2 regions of the Bradyrhizobium sp. USDA 327 genome follow, and region 1 is predicted to be linked to the other one. Evidence: predicted binding sites of a transcription regulator. Region 1 holds the regulator's gene; the other holds the start of a gene.
The links. The regulator HrcA, encoded in region 1, represses chaperone genes, less so after heat shock. The targets are predictions, from matches to a motif close to GTTAGCACTCNCNNNNNGNGAGTGCTAAC.

Region 1 (7,511 bases):
GTGCGGCAGATGTTTGCGAGCGCCGTCACCCGCAGGCAGGTCTCGGCTGAAGAGCAGATCGCGCTGATGCCGTTCAAGATCACCGATCTCGCCAACTTCAAGGACATCCGAACGCTCGCGCCGGGCAGCAGCATCATCCTCGCCGACGGCGATGAGAGCACGGGTTACGAGTCGAAGCCGTTCATGATTCTCGGCGTGATCGGCGCTACCCCGCAAGCCGCCGACGACCGCGCCCGCTTCGCCCAGGAGGCGGCGCTCCAGATTCCCGGCGTGCGCGAGTCGCGCATCACCATGTCCGAGCCGATTCGCATCAACGGCCAGCAGGGTTTCGAGACCCGGATCGACGGCGTCAGCGGCAAGGACAAGATCCCTGTGACCGTGGTGCAGTGGATCCGCTTCTCAACTGGCGGCGCATCATTGCGCATCATCGCCAGCGCCCCACGCGACCAGTGGCTGCCCGCCTTCACCCGCTTCCGCGCCGTCCGCGACGGCATCCAGCCGAAGGGATAGCTTGCATCCGCAAGCGAGATGCGCTCCCTCCTTCGCTCGAGGAGCGCGCTTGTTCGCGCGCGCCTCGAAGGATGAAGGCCGAGCCGCAACTGCCGGGGCCTACATGGTTCGAGACGGCGCTTGGCGCCTCCTCACCATGAGGATCGATCAGTTCGGCGCGCCGTTCGATTCATTGTTGTTGGCGGCGGGGGCTGCCTTCGCACCGCCCTTGGCGACACCGACCAGCGCCGGGCGCAGCACGCGCTCGCCGATGGTGTAGCCGGCCTGCACGACCTGCACCACGGTGCCCGACGGCACCGACGCATCGGGCACTTCGAACATCGCCTGCTGGAAGTTCGGGTCGAACTTCTGGCCCTGCGGATCGAATTTCTTCACGCCGTGCTTTTCCAGCGCGTTGAGCAGCGAGCGCTCGGTGAGCTCGACGCCCTCGATCAGCGAGGTCAGGCCGGGATCGGCCGCGGCACGCGCTTCGGCCGGAACGGCATCGAGCGCGCGCTGAAGATTGTCGGCGATGTCGAGCACGTCGCGGGCAAAACCGGTGATGCCGTAGAGACGGGCGTCGGCGACCTCCTTGGTGGTGCGCTTGCGCAGATTCTCCATCTCGGCCAGCGTCCGCAGCATGCGGTCACGCGCCTCGGCGGCTTCCTTCTGCAACGTCTCGACCGAGCCGGGCTCGGGATCGTCAGGCATGATGTAGGGCTTTGACACCACGGGCTCGGGCGTCGGCGCGGTCGTGTCTTCGGGTTGCCGGTCTCGATCGGTCATCGGCTCTAATCTCGAACTCGTTTCCAGGGATTGTTGGCCCGGATATCGTGCCTAAGCTCACGAAAATCAAGCGCCCGTGATCGGGGGAGGCGCCGGTCAGCCCCCCAGAAGGCGGCTGACGATGCGGGCGGCGTAGTCCACGGTCGTGATCACGCGGGCATAATTCAACCGCGTCGGGCCGATCACCCCGAGAACGCCGACGATGTGGCCGGCGGCATCCCGATAGGGCGAGATGATGGTGGAGGACCCCGACAGCGAGAACAGCTTGTTCTCGCTGCCGATGAAGATGCGCACACCCTCCGCCGTTTCGGCGCGGCCGAGCAGGTCGATCACGCCGCGCTTGGTCTCGAGGTCGTCGAACAACAGGCGAACGCGCTCCAGATCCTCCAGCGCATGCAGATCTTCAAGCAGATTGGCATGGCCGCGGACGATCAGCTGGCGATCCTCGTTCTCGCCGCCGGACCAGCTGGCGATGCCGGCCGAGATCACCTTCTGCGTCAGCTGATCGAGCTCGGCACGGGCCTCTCCAAGTGCCGTCTCGAGCTCGAGGCGCGCCTCGGCAAGCGTGCGGCCGCGGATCCGCGCATTGAGGAAATTGCCGGCCTCGGTGAGCGCAGAGGAGGGAACCCCGGGCGGCAGCGCCAGCACGCGGTTTTCGACCTGCCCGTCCTCGCCGACGAGGATCACCAGCGCTTTCTCCGGTTCCAGGCGCACGAATTCGATGTGCTTCAGCCGCGCATTGGATTTTGGCGTCAACACCACAGCGGCGGCCCGGGTCAGGCCGGAGAGCCGCATCAAGGCCTGGTCCAGCGCCGCCTCGACCGACTGCGCCTCGCCGACGGAGGCAAGCTGGCTCTGGATCGACTGCCGCTCGGCCTCGTTGAGGTCGCCGACCTGCATCAGGGCATCGACGAAGAAGCGCAGGCCGAGTTCCGTCGGCAACCGCCCGGCCGAGGTGTGCGGGGCATAGATCAAGCCGAGCTGTTCCAGATCGGACATGACGTTACGGACCGACGCCGGCGACAGCGGCATGGCGATCAGGCGGGAAATGTTGCGCGAGCCGACAGGCTCGCCGGTCGCGAGATAGCTTTCGACAATTTGACGAAAAATATCGCGGGAACGCTCGTTGAGCTGGGCGAGGCCTGCGCGCGGCGCGATCAGATGGATCGGATCGTGATGGGCCACAGACGGTAACTCCTCTCAGATACTCGTAATTTGTCTATCCCAGACCCTTCTGACAAGCGTGGCGTTTGCGGCCGCGAAATCAGGGGGTGAAAAAGCCTTGCCGCCCATCCCCGCCCCACCTACAAGCACCCGCGAACAGCCTTTTCCCGTGAGTTTTGGAGGATTTCCCATGCGGCCAAGCCGCCGTGCGCCCGACGAATTGCGCCCCGTGACGCTGGAGCGCGGCGTGGTGAAGTATGCGGAAGGTTCGTGCCTGGTGAAATTCGGCGACACCCATGTGCTGGTCACCGCCACGCTGGAGGACCGCCTGCCGCCGTGGCTGAAGGGCCAGGGCCGCGGCTGGGTCACCGCCGAATACGGCATGCTGCCGCGCGCGACCTCGGAACGGACCCGCCGCGAGGCCTCCGCCGGCAAGCAGAGCGGCCGCACCGTCGAGATCCAGCGCCTGATCGGCCGCTCGCTCCGCACCATCATCAATCTCGAAGCGCTCGGCGAGCGCCAGATCACGGTCGATTGCGACGTGCTTCAGGCCGACGGCGGCACGCGCACGGCCTCGATCACGGGGGCCTGGGTCGCGCTCGCCGATTGCGTCAACTGGATGAAGGCGCGCAACATGGTCAAGGCCAACGTGCTGCGCGACAACGTCGCCGCGATCTCCTGCGGCATCTACAACGGCACGCCGGTGCTCGATCTCGACTACGCCGAGGATTCCGAGGCCGAGACCGATGCCAATTTCGTCATGACCGGCGATGGCCGCATCATCGAGGTGCAGGGCACCGCGGAACGCGAGCCGTTCACCGAAGCCGAGCTCCTGGCGCTGATGGCGCTGGCCCGCAAGGGCGTCGCGCGTCTGGTGGACTTGCAGAAACTGGCTGTGGCGTAGTCAATAGGCCATGCACCGCCGAATCACGGACAGGCTCGTCATCGCCACCCATAATCCCGGCAAGCTCGCCGAGATGCGGGAGCTGCTTGCGCCGTACGGCATCGAGGCGGTGTCGGCAGGAGAGCTCGGCCTGTCCGAGCCGGACGAGACCGGCACCGATTTCCGCAGCAACGCCGCCATCAAGGCAATCGCGGCGGCGCAAGCAGCAAGGCTACCCGCCTTCGCCGACGATTCCGGCATCGTCGTCGACGCGCTCGACGGCGCGCCCGGCATCTACAGCGCGCGCTGGGCCGGCCCCTCCAAGGATTTCAACGCGGCGATGGCGCAGATCGAGCGCCTGTTGCAGGAGCGCGGCGCCTCCACGCCGGACAAGCGCAAAGCGCACTTCGTCTCGGCGCTCTGCGTCGCCTGGCCCGACGATCATCTCGAACAGGTCGAGGCGCGCGTCGACGGCACGCTGGTCTGGCCGCCGCGCGGGAATGCCGGCTTCGGCTACGACCCGATGTTCCTGCCCGACGGCCACAACCGCACCTTCGGCGAGATGGAGAGCATCGAGAAGCACGGCCTGCCGCCGCTTGGCCTCGGCCTGTCGCACCGCGCCCGCGCCTTCGTGAAACTGGCGGAGATCTGCCTTGAGCCGCGCTAGAGCGTTTTCGAGCGAAGTGGACACCGGTTCGCGCCGGGAAAACGCGTCAAAACAAGAATCCGAAGCCTTCGGCGTCTACGTGCACTGGCCATTCTGCCTGTCGAAATGTCCCTATTGCGACTTCAACAGCCACGTTCGCCACGCCGCGATCGACGAGGCGCGCTTCGCTTCCGCCTTTGCGCGCGAGATCGCAACCACCGCCGAGCGCGCGCCCGGGCGTGAGGTCACCTCGATCTTCCTCGGCGGCGGCACGCCGTCTTTGATGCAGCCCGCAACGGTCGGCGCCGTGCTCGATGCGATCGGCAAGCACTGGACCGTCGCAGGCGACGTCGAGGTCACGCTGGAAGCGAACCCGACCAGCGTCGAGGCCACGCGCTTCGCCGGCTATCGTACCGCCGGCGTCAACCGCGTCTCGCTCGGCGTGCAGGCACTCGACGACGCCTCGCTGAAGGCGCTCGGCCGCATGCACAGCGCGCGCGAGGCGCTCGATGCGGTCGCCATCGCACGCCGCTCGTTCGACCGCTATTCGTTCGACCTGATCTACGCCCGTCCCGACCAGACGCCGGCGATGTGGGCCGACGAACTGCGTCTTGCGATCGATGAAGCGGCCGAGCATCTGTCGCTCTATCAATTGACGATCGAGGAAGGCACGCCGTTCTTCGGCCTGCACCAGGCCGGCAAATTGAAGACGCCGGATGAAGCGGTCGCGCGCGCGCTCTACGACGTCACGCAGGAGACCTGCGACAGGCTGGGTCTGCCCGCCTACGAGATCTCCAATCACGCCCGGCGCGGCGCCGAGTGCCGGCACAATCTGGTATACTGGCGCGGCGAGGAATATGCCGGCATCGGCCCCGGCGCGCACGGCCGCCTCGACATCGACGGCGTGCGCCACGCCACCGCCACCGAGAAGCGTCCCGAGGCCTGGCTGCTGCGCGTCGAGACCAACGGCCACGGTATCGTCACCGACGAGCGCCTCAACAGCGAGGAGCGCGCCGACGAATTCCTGCTGATGGGATTGCGCCTTGCCGAGGGCATCGACCCCGAGCGCTACACCGCCCTCTCCGGCCGCCCGCTCGACCCCCGCCGCATCGCGCTGCTGCGCGAGGAAGGCGCGATCACGGTCGATGCGACCGGACGGCTGCGCGTAACCAGCAGCGGATTTCCGGTGCTGGATGCGGTGGTCGCGGATCTGGCGGCGTAGCGAGATCTTGTAGGGTGGGCAAAGGCGCACTTGCGCCGTGCCCACCATCTCTCTCGATCGCAAAAAATGCGTGGGCACGCTTCGCTTTGCCCACCCTACGGCACCGTCGTCCTGAGCTACGCCCCAAAGCTCTTCGGCGAGCCCGCGACCGCAACGCCGCCACCCTGCGTCACCTTCATCACCGCGAGCCCGCGCTCGTTGGTGCCGTCTGCGCGGAAGCGGAACAGGCCGTCGATGCCGGCGAAGCCCGAAGGGTTGGTGAGCACGTCCGGCGAGAAGCGCGTGGGACCTTGCGTGCGCGCCAGCGCGGCGACGAGGGCGACCGCGTCGTAGGCCAATGTCGCCGTGCGCACCGGCTCGCCGCCATATTTGGTGCGATAGCGGCCGGAGAAGGCGCGAAAGCCGGCCGGGTCGGGCGCGGCGTAGAGGCCGCCCTGCAGCGCGGCGCTGGCATAGACGCGCGGATTGTCCCACAGGCCGGTGCCGAGCAGCTGGATGTTGCGCAGGTTCGCGCCTGCGGCCGTCATCGCATCCGCCACCGACACGACGGCATCGCCGTCATCGGCAATGAACAGCGCATCCGCGCTGCCGAGCTGCTGCGCCACGGTGCGTGCCGGCGTGGCGCGATCGGCGCCGTATTTCTCGAAGGCGACGATCCGCCCGCCGCGCCGCGGCACCGCCGCCTTCACCGCCGCTTCGACGACATTGCCATAGGCGTTGTCGGGCACCAGCACGGCAACGGAGCGCTTTCCGATGCTGGCGGAATAGTCGACGATGCGGTTGACGTCCGACTCCGGCAGGAACGAGAGCAGATAGACGCCGCGTCCGGCGATGCTGGAATCGGTCGAGAAGGCGATGACGGAAATGCCGCGCGTGCGCGCGACCTGCGCCACCGCCGGCACCGACTGCGCGAACAGTGGCCCGAGGATGATCTCGGCGCCTTCGTCGACCGCCTGCTGCGCGCCGGTTTGTGCGCCTTGCGGGCTGCCATTGTCGTCCTTGATCAGGAGCTGGATGTTCGGATTCTGGAACTCGGCCAGCGCCATCTCGGCGGCGTTGCGCATGGATTGCGCGGCAAGGCCGGCATTGCCGGCGGCCGAAAGCGGCAGGATCAGACCGACCTTCACGCCGCCGGTGCCGGCGGTCGTCGCCTGTTGCGGGGGACCTGCCGGCTGGGCCGGCGGCGCGGAGCTCGAGAACGGGTTGGAGAACTGGCTGAGACTTTGCTGCACGCCGGCGCAGGCCGACAGCACGGGCGCACCGAGCAGCAGGCCGAGCGCACTCCGGCGGGTCGCGCCCGACGATCGGGACACCGGAACGGAAGATCTTGGATGACGCGGGCCCACCATGGCAGCTTCTCTTTTGACTGGCCGTCGCCGGCCGGTCACGACATTCCTTCCGCGACACAGGCCGCGGATTCAGGCATATTGTCGGCAAACAGTTAACCAAAACAAAAGGATAACAGCCGCTTAACGCGACCGCCCTCCCGTCCCGGCAGCCGTTCGCCGTCGCTCATCCAGCATCAAGGCGGCGTTTCCGTCGTGAATATGGCGCGATGTCCCTCATTCCCTCTCGACGTGATCCTGACCGATCACATTCCCGTCCGTTCCTCGCCCCCTCACCTGGGCACGATCTTGGGCACGAACTTTTTCGACCACCCGGTTCCCAGCCCTGCGGATCGTGCCTAAGTTGGCTTCATTATGCGCGCAAAGCCGGCCCCGATAAATACGTCTGAAGCTCAAGACGCCGCCTCTCGCGGTTTCTCCATCGATGCCCATCGGCTCACGGCGCCGAAGGCCGCGCCGGGTCTCTATCTGGTCGCGACACCCATCGGCAATCTCGGCGACGTCACCCTGCGGGCGCTTCAGACGCTCGCCGGCGTCGATGTCATCGCCTGCGAGGACACCCGCATCACGCGCCGCCTGACCGAGCGCTATGCGATCGCTGCAACGCTCAAGCAATATCACGAGCACAATGCGGAAGCGGCGCGTCCGAAGATTCTCGAGGCGCTGGCGCAAGGCGGCTCGGTCGCGCTGGTGTCGGACGCCGGCACGCCACTGATCTCCGATCCCGGCTTCAAGCTGGTGCGCGAGGTCTGCGCCGCCGGCCATCCGGTGCACGCGCTGCCCGGCCCGTCCTCGGTGCTGGCAGCTCTGTCCGTCGCCGCGCTGCCGACCGACCGCTTCTTCTTCGAGGGTTTCCTGCCGGCGAAATCCGCGGCCCGCCGCGCACGCCTGGCCGAGCTTGCGCGCATCGACGCGACGCTGGTGATGTTCGAGTCGGGCAACCGGATGCAGGCCACCTTGGACGATCTCGCCGAG
Region 2 (7,511 bases), 3.0 Mb from region 1:
CGCGATGATCGCGAAGCGGTCCGACAATTCGGCCAACGCGACCTGATGGATCGTCCGGGCGTCCAGCGTGCCGCCGCGGCCGTCGGGCAGGTCGCGGGTGGCGCAGGCGTCGGCTGCGATCGTCGTGCGCAGGCCGAGGTCGAGCGCGGCGCGGGCAGTCGAACTGACGCACATGTGCGTCATGAAGCCGGCCAGCACGATGTTCTTGAGTCCGGTCGCGGCCAGCCGGGCCTGCAGGTCGGTGCCGGCGAAGGCATTCGGCAGCGCCTTCTCGATCACGGGCTCGCTCGCGAGCGGCGTCAGGCGCTCGACGATCGCGCCGCGCGCGGCCTCGCGGTCGAACAGGCCGCCGGCGCGGCCCTTGTGCGCGACATGGAAGATCGGAGCTCTGCTCTCCCGTGCGCGCGTGAGCAGGCGCGCAGCCGCGGCGATCGCGGGCTGCGCATCGGGCAGGGCCAGCGGACCGGCGCAATATTCGTTCTGGATGTCGATCAGCACGAGGCAGGCCTCGTTGAGCTTCGGCGGATTGAGATCGGCGCCGGCGAGTTCGAGCAGGGTCTTTGGAGCGGTCATGCTGGTCAGGCCTTCCAGGGGATGTCGATGAGGCGACACTAGCGCAACCGAAGCCTGCCATTGTGCAGGAATATTGCGGCATATGGCTGCGAATTTGCAGGAAGCGCCGCCGCCTGCTAGGCTTGCGGAATGAACTGGGACGACCTGCGCATCATCGCCGCGGTGAGGGACGAGGGCACTTACGCCGGCGCCAGCGCGCGGCTGCGCATCGACGAGACCACCGTCGGCCGAAGGCTCGCGCGCATCCAGCGCGACCTCGGCGTGCCGCTGTTCGACGCCGTGGACGGGCTGCGCCGGCCGACGCGACACTGCGAGGCGGTGCTCGAGCATGTCGGCGCGATGGCGGCGCATGCGGCGGCGATCGACCGCATCAAGGAGAGCCAGCCCGGCCCGGTCGGGCGGCTGCGCATCGCCTCGACCAATGCGGTCGCCGAAGAGCTGCTGGCGCCGCATGCGGCCAGCTTCCTGCGCGATCACCCGGGGCTGACGCTGCAATTCCTCACCTCCAGCGGCAACGTAAAATTCTCGCGCTGGCAGGCCGATCTCGCCATCCGCCTGCGCAAACCGGAGAAGGGCGACTTCACCATCTCCAAGCTCGGCGAGGTCAGGCTGTATTTCTTCGAGCCCGCGGACCGCAGCGGAGCCGAGCCGGTCGCGTGCGTCTATCCCGACGAGCTCGATGCGATCCCCGAGCAGCAGTTCCTGCGTGCCAAGCGGCTGACGAACGTGCGCTGCGTCACCGACAATGTCCGCATCATCCGCACCATGATCCAGTCGCATCAGGCCATCGGCGTGCTGCCCGAGCACAGCTGCGGGCCGCTGCTCGCCGACCGCAGCCTGCGCGCCACGCTGCTGCCGAGGCGTCGCGACGTCTGGCTCCTGGTGCAGAACCACCTCAAGCGCGATCCTGCGACCCGCGTGACGATCGACTGGGTACGTCACTGCTTCAGGGATTTGTCGCACGGCTGACCGCTGGCGACGTTCATGGCCTCGCATTGAACGCGGGCCGCGCGACGTGCGACCAAATTCGCAAGTTCGCCGGGGATTGCACGCGCGCGCAGGTTGCGTAATCTCGCGACGACTACGTCTTTGAACAGGGCAGCTGCATGACCACTCTTGAGCAAACGATCCGTCCCTCGGCACGATCGCGGGAATGGAAGGCGATCGTCATCCTGATCCTGCTGATCCCGGTGCTGTGGTCGCCGCCGTTCCTGTTTCGATACTTCCTGTATCAGCCGTTCAACATCCCCTCGAATTCGATGGCGCCGACGCTGATGGTCGGCGACTACGTCTTCGCGGCGAAATATGCCTATGGCTACGGCCGCTATTCCTTCCCCTTCGCTTCGTCCTGGATCTCAGGTCGCGTCTTTGCCGCCGAGCCCGAGTATGGCGACCTGGTCGTTTTCCGAACGCCAAGGGATACCTCCGTCGATTACGTCAAGCGCGTGGTCGGGCTGCCCGGCGACCGCATCCAGATGCAGCAGGGCCGGCTCATCCTCAACGACCGTCCGGTGACGCGCGTCGCCCTGAAGGAGGCACAAGCCGGCGCCGCCTGCGGAGGCGATGACGAAGCGAAGGTCAAGCGCTGGCGCGAGACGCTGCCGAACGGCGCGAGCTATGTGACCTACGACTGCGCCGCCGACAATGGCTTCCTCGACAACACCAGCGTCTACGCCGTGCCACCAGGTCATTTCTTCGTGCTCGGCGACAATCGCGACAATTCCACCGACAGTCGCATGGCATCCGCGATGGGCTTCATCCCGATGGACAATCTCGTCGGCAAGGTAACGCGGATCCTCTGGTCGCTCGACGATGACGGCGAGCCGCGCTTCGAGCGGTTGGGGAAAGTGGAGTGAGGCCCCGTCATTCCGGGGCGCGGCCACTTGGGCGCGAGCCCGGAATCCATAACCACAGGCCTTAGTTGGCGATCCCAGGATAAAGATCATCCCAGTTTGGGTTCTGCTCCTCGATCAGCCGCGTCTTCCAGTCGCGACGCCACTTCTTGAGTTCTTTCTCGCGGGCGATGGCGGTAACTGCATCGTCGTATATCTCGAACAAGACGAGCTTCGAAACGTCGTACTTCGTCGTGAATCCGGGAACGGCTTTGGTCTTGTGTTCGTACACCCGACGAACGAGATCGCTGGTCACGCCGATGTAGAGCGTGCCGTGCTTCTTACTTGCGAGGATGTAGACATAGTAGGCCATTCCATCCGCCGGTGGTTATGGATTCCGGGCTCGGCGCTGCGCGCCGCCCCGGAATGACGAATCCACCACCATCTTAGCGTGTATCACCTGAAAACAAAAACCCCGGCATCGCTGCCGGGGTTTCGCATGTCTCGACTTTGCCTGAGAGGCTGGATCAGAAGTCCATGCCGCCCATGCCGCCGCCCGGAGGCATCGCCGGACCGGCGCCGCCCTTCTTGGGCAGCTCGGCGACCATGGCTTCCGTGGTGATCAGGAGCGCGGCAACCGAGGCTGCGTTCTGGATCGCGGTGCGGACCACCTTGGTCGGGTCGATGATGCCCTTCTTGACGAGGTCGGCATATTCGCCGGTCTGGGAGTCGAAGCCGTAATTGTAGGCCTTGTTCTCCAGGATCTTGCCGACGATCACCGAGCCGTCTTCACCGGCGTTGATCGCGATCTGGCGGGCAGGAGCCGACAGCGCCTTGCGCACGATCTCGACGCCGGTCTTCTGGTCGTCGTTCTTGGTGCGCAGGCCCTTGAGCTGCTCGGAGGCACGGAGCAGGGCGACGCCGCCGCCCGGGACGATGCCTTCCTCGACAGCCGCGCGGGTCGCATGCATCGCGTCATCAACGCGATCCTTGCGCTCCTTCACCTCGACCTCGGTCGCGCCGCCGACGCGGATCACCGCGACGCCGCCCGCGAGCTTGGCGAGACGCTCCTGGAGCTTCTCACGGTCGTAGTCCGAGGTGGTCTCCTCGATCTGCGCCTTGATCTGGGCCACGCGCGCCTCGATGTCGGCCTTCTTGCCGGCGCCGTTGACGATCGTGGTGTTCTCCTTGTCGATCATCACCTTCTTGGCGCGACCGAGCATGTTGAGCGTGACGTTCTCGAGCTTGATGCCGAGATCTTCCGAGATCGCCTGGCCGCCGGTCAGGATCGCGATGTCCTGCAGCATGGCCTTGCGGCGATCGCCGAAGCCCGGAGCCTTGACGGCCGCGACCTTGAGGCCGCCACGCAGGCGGTTGACGACCAGGGTCGCGAGGGCTTCGCCTTCGACGTCCTCGGCGACGATGACCAACGGCTTGCCGGTCTGCACCACGGCTTCGAGCAGCGGCAGCAGCTCGTTCAGCGAGGAGAGCTTCTTCTCGTTGATGAGGATGTAGGCGTCGTCCATCTCAACGCGCATCTTGTCGGCGTTGGTGACGAAGTAGGGCGAGATGTAGCCGCGGTCGAACTGCATGCCCTCGACGACGTCGAGCTCGGTCTCGAGCGACTTGGCTTCCTCGACGGTGATGACACCCTCGTTGCCGACCTTCTTCATGGCGTCGGAGAGGAACTTGCCGATCTCCTGGTCGCCGTTGGCCGAGATGGTGCCGACCTGGGCGATCTCGTCGTTGGAGGTGACCTTCTTGGAGTTCTTCTGGAGGTCCGCAACGACGGCCTCGACCGCGAGGTCGATGCCGCGCTTGAGGTCCATCGGGTTCATGCCGGCGGCGACCGACTTGGCGCCTTCGCGCACGATCGCCTGGGCCAGCACGGTGGCGGTGGTGGTACCGTCGCCGGCCGCATCAGCGGACTTGGAGGCGACTTCGCGCACCATCTGCGCGCCCATGTTCTCGAACTTGTCCTCGAGCTCGATCTCCTTGGCGACGGTGACGCCGTCCTTGGTGATGCGGGGAGCGCCGAACGACTTGTCGAGCACGACGTTGCGGCCCTTCGGGCCGAGCGTCACCTTCACCGCGTTGGCGAGAATGTCGACGCCGCGCAGCATCTTGTCGCGCGCATCGACCGAGAATTTGACTTCTTTGGCTGCCATCTGGAATTTTCCTTGGAATGATTTGACTGGAGGGAGAGGGGGCTCTTAGGCCGCCTTCTTCTTGGACTCGCTGACCTCGAGAACGCCCATCACGTCGCTCTCCTTCATGATCAGCAGGTCCTGGCCGTCGATCTTGACCTCGGTGCCGGACCACTTGCCGAACAGCACGCGGTCGCCGACCTTCAGGTCGATCGGGATCAGCTTGCCGGACTCGTCGCGGCCACCCGGGCCAACGGCGACGACTTCGCCCTGGGAGGGCTTTTCCTTGGCAGTGTCGGGAATGATGATGCCGCCAGCGGTCTTCTCTTCTGCGTCGATGCGCTTGACCACGACGCGGTCGTGAAGCGGACGGAATTTCATGCAGTCCTCCTAAGCAATTGCACGTGTTGAGGATTTTGAGATTGTTAGCAGTCGTTGCCCGCGAGTGCTAGCACAGGCGAGGCTGAGATAAGCCAGGAATTTTGCGGGGGCAAGGCCTTCTAGCAGAAAAATTAGCACCCGAAAGCGCGGACTGCCAGAATCTCTTTGCCATCGTTAACCGACACCGGGCCCGTATTAGCACGGAGCTGTATCTGCTGCTAACGCATTGAATTTCAACAGCTTGTTAAACTTTTGGGCTTGAGATGGGTTGTCAGTTTGCGTCACATTTCTCTCATGTGAGCGCGTCGTTTCCGGGTGGCTCCCGGGGCACCGATCAAGCCACCCCCTGAATGCGCTCCTGCAAAGGAGGTTTGGCATGGGACTGCGGAGTGGGGGCGTTTCCGAGGATTTCCGGAAACAGATGCTGGGTTACGGGCTGACGACGGCACAAATTCTCTATCGGATGCCGGATCATCCGTCGCTGCTCCAGACCTACGTCTGGCAGAACTACGACATGTTTCCGAAATTTCCGGCGCTGAAGGATTTCCTGGCGTTCTGGCAGGAAAAGCTCGACGGCCCCCTGCATTCGGTCACGGTGGCGCATTCCAAGCTGATCAAGCCGGCCGAGCTGCGCGCCGTGGATGGCGTGTTCCGGCTGCATTGAGCCAGAGATCAGGCGCCACCGCTGCAATAGCGTATCCACATCGCGCGATAGGCGTCGTCTACGGCGCGCGCATATGAGATGGGGTTGCCGGCGGCCGCAGCGTTGATCTGTGCGGGCAGTTCGCGGCGCAATCGATCGAGATCGCCGATCCGCGCCGCGCGGCCGACTGCGATCTCGACATATGCCTCATCGCTGTCCGCCACCCAGTCCGGCAAGCCAAGCGCGGTGAGGATGGCGCCGGCGGCCCGGCTGGGCAGACTGCTCCCGAGCTTCGCCACCACGGGCACCCCCATCTGCAGGGCTTCCAATGTGCTGACGCCGCCGTTCTGTGGGAACGGGTCGAGCGCAATGTCGACGCGATTGAACGATGCCAGATGTTCGCTCCGCAAGGTGGCTCCGAGCAGATCGACGCGTTCGGCCGGCAATCGACAAGCCGTAAATCGCGCCAGCAGCTTGTCGCGGACCAGTTGATCGTCCAGCGCAACATCCTTGATCAGCAGTCGCGACCCCGGGACCCGGTCGAGAATCCTGGACCAGACTTCCGCGGCCTCGTCCGAAATCTTGCTGATGCGGTTGAAGACACCGAACGTGACGAAGCCGTTCGAGAGCGCTGGCGCCTGCGCCCGCGCAATCCCGGCCGGCAGCGGCGCCAGCGTCACGAAGCATGGCAGGTCGACAACGGTCTCCGCAAACAAATGCCGAACCGCGGCAGGAATCGCGACCGGATCCGAGAACAGATAATCGATCGTCGGCAGCCCGGTGCCGGTGCCGTGGCCCCAGCCGTGCACCTGGATCGGTGCCGGCTTGCGCGCAAACACGCCGAGGCGGTTTCCTCTGGTGTGGCCGGACAGGTCGATCAGGATATCGACGCGATCGGCACGAATCTGAGCGGCGAGGCGATCGTCGGTCCATTGCGAGGCGTCACGCCAGCGATCGGCGATCCCCTGAAATTCGCTTGTCGTCGTATCCATTTTTGACGAGCAGGAGTAGCACACGATCTCGAACTGTGCGCGGTCATGGTGTTGCAGGACGGGCTTGAAAATGAACGCGGCCGAATGCGCGTTGAAATCCGACGAGACATAGCCAAGCACCAGACGGCGATCCGGATCGCGGTTGTTGTCATGGGGCGCCGCCACCTCTGAAGCGATCTTCGCGCCGATCCGCTCCCACCAGATTTGCCGCGCCTGCTGATGCTGTTCGACGCTGGCGTCCGGCACGAAATCGAGCGTGAATATCTTGCTGGAGATCGCGCTCTGGAGGTCAGGCTGGACGTCAAGGGCTCTGTCGAAACTGACGAGGGCTTCGTCGACCCGGCCAAGTCCGGCGAGACAAAGGCCCAGCACCAGGTGAGCTTGAGCGGAATCGGGAGCGATCGCGAGCGCCCTCTCGCAATCGGCCATTGCCGGGGCAATTTGCTGGGTCTGGAGCAAGACATTGGCGCGCCAGAGCCACCCGTTCACGTCGTCGGGCGCCAGGGCGATTGCCCGATTGCAATCCGCCATGGCCTCGTCAAATCGCTGAAGCTCCCGCAATGCGACGGCGCGGTTCGCCAGCGCCGCGGCATAGTCGGGCTTGATCGAGAGCGCGCGGTTCAGGCTTGTAAGAGCCTCGTCATAGTTGCGCAGACGGCAGAGCGCAGAGCCCCGGCCGTTGTGGGCTTCGGCGAGGTTTCCGTCCATTGCGAGCGCCCGATCGTAGCTCTCGAGCGCTTCGAGGTGCAGATCAAGCGCCGCGCTTGCGTTGCCGAGATTGGACAGGGCCAGGGCGTAGTTGGGCTTTAAGGCGAGTGCCTTTCGATAGCTTGCTCGGGCCTCATCGTGGCGTTTCAGCCCGTTGAGCGCGACGCCCAGGCCCATGTGAGCTTCGGCGGATCGTGGATCCACGGCAACCGCCCGGCTCAGTAGAATTTCAGCC

Region 2: groES (co-chaperone GroES) is a predicted target of HrcA. The motif match lies at 4,977-5,005, and genes of this name have one in related genera.

What each region holds. Positions count from the first base shown of each region.
Region 1 is NZ_JBGCCW010000001.1:7,099,476-7,106,986, reverse strand. Features, by position in the region: gene ABIA42_RS33585 (hypothetical protein) at 1-510, shown strand, start outside; gene grpE (nucleotide exchange factor GrpE) at 658-1,275, opposite strand; gene hrcA (heat-inducible transcriptional repressor HrcA) at 1,372-2,460, opposite strand; gene rph (ribonuclease PH) at 2,630-3,343, shown strand; gene rdgB (RdgB/HAM1 family non-canonical purine NTP pyrophosphatase) at 3,354-3,989, shown strand; gene hemW (radical SAM family heme chaperone HemW) at 4,006-5,190, shown strand; gene ABIA42_RS33555 (penicillin-binding protein activator) at 5,307-6,539, opposite strand; gene rsmI (16S rRNA (cytidine(1402)-2'-O)-methyltransferase) at 6,891-7,511, shown strand, end outside.
Region 2 is NZ_JBGCCW010000001.1:4,114,269-4,121,779, reverse strand. Features, by position in the region: gene ABIA42_RS19280 (cysteine hydrolase family protein) at 1-573, opposite strand, end outside; gene ABIA42_RS19275 (LysR family transcriptional regulator) at 703-1,542, shown strand; gene lepB (signal peptidase I) at 1,680-2,429, shown strand; gene ABIA42_RS19265 (GIY-YIG nuclease family protein) at 2,491-2,778, opposite strand; gene groL (chaperonin GroEL) at 2,933-4,573, opposite strand; gene groES (co-chaperone GroES) at 4,619-4,933, opposite strand; gene ABIA42_RS19250 (usg protein) at 5,310-5,597, shown strand; gene ABIA42_RS19245 (tetratricopeptide repeat protein) at 5,606-7,511, opposite strand, start outside.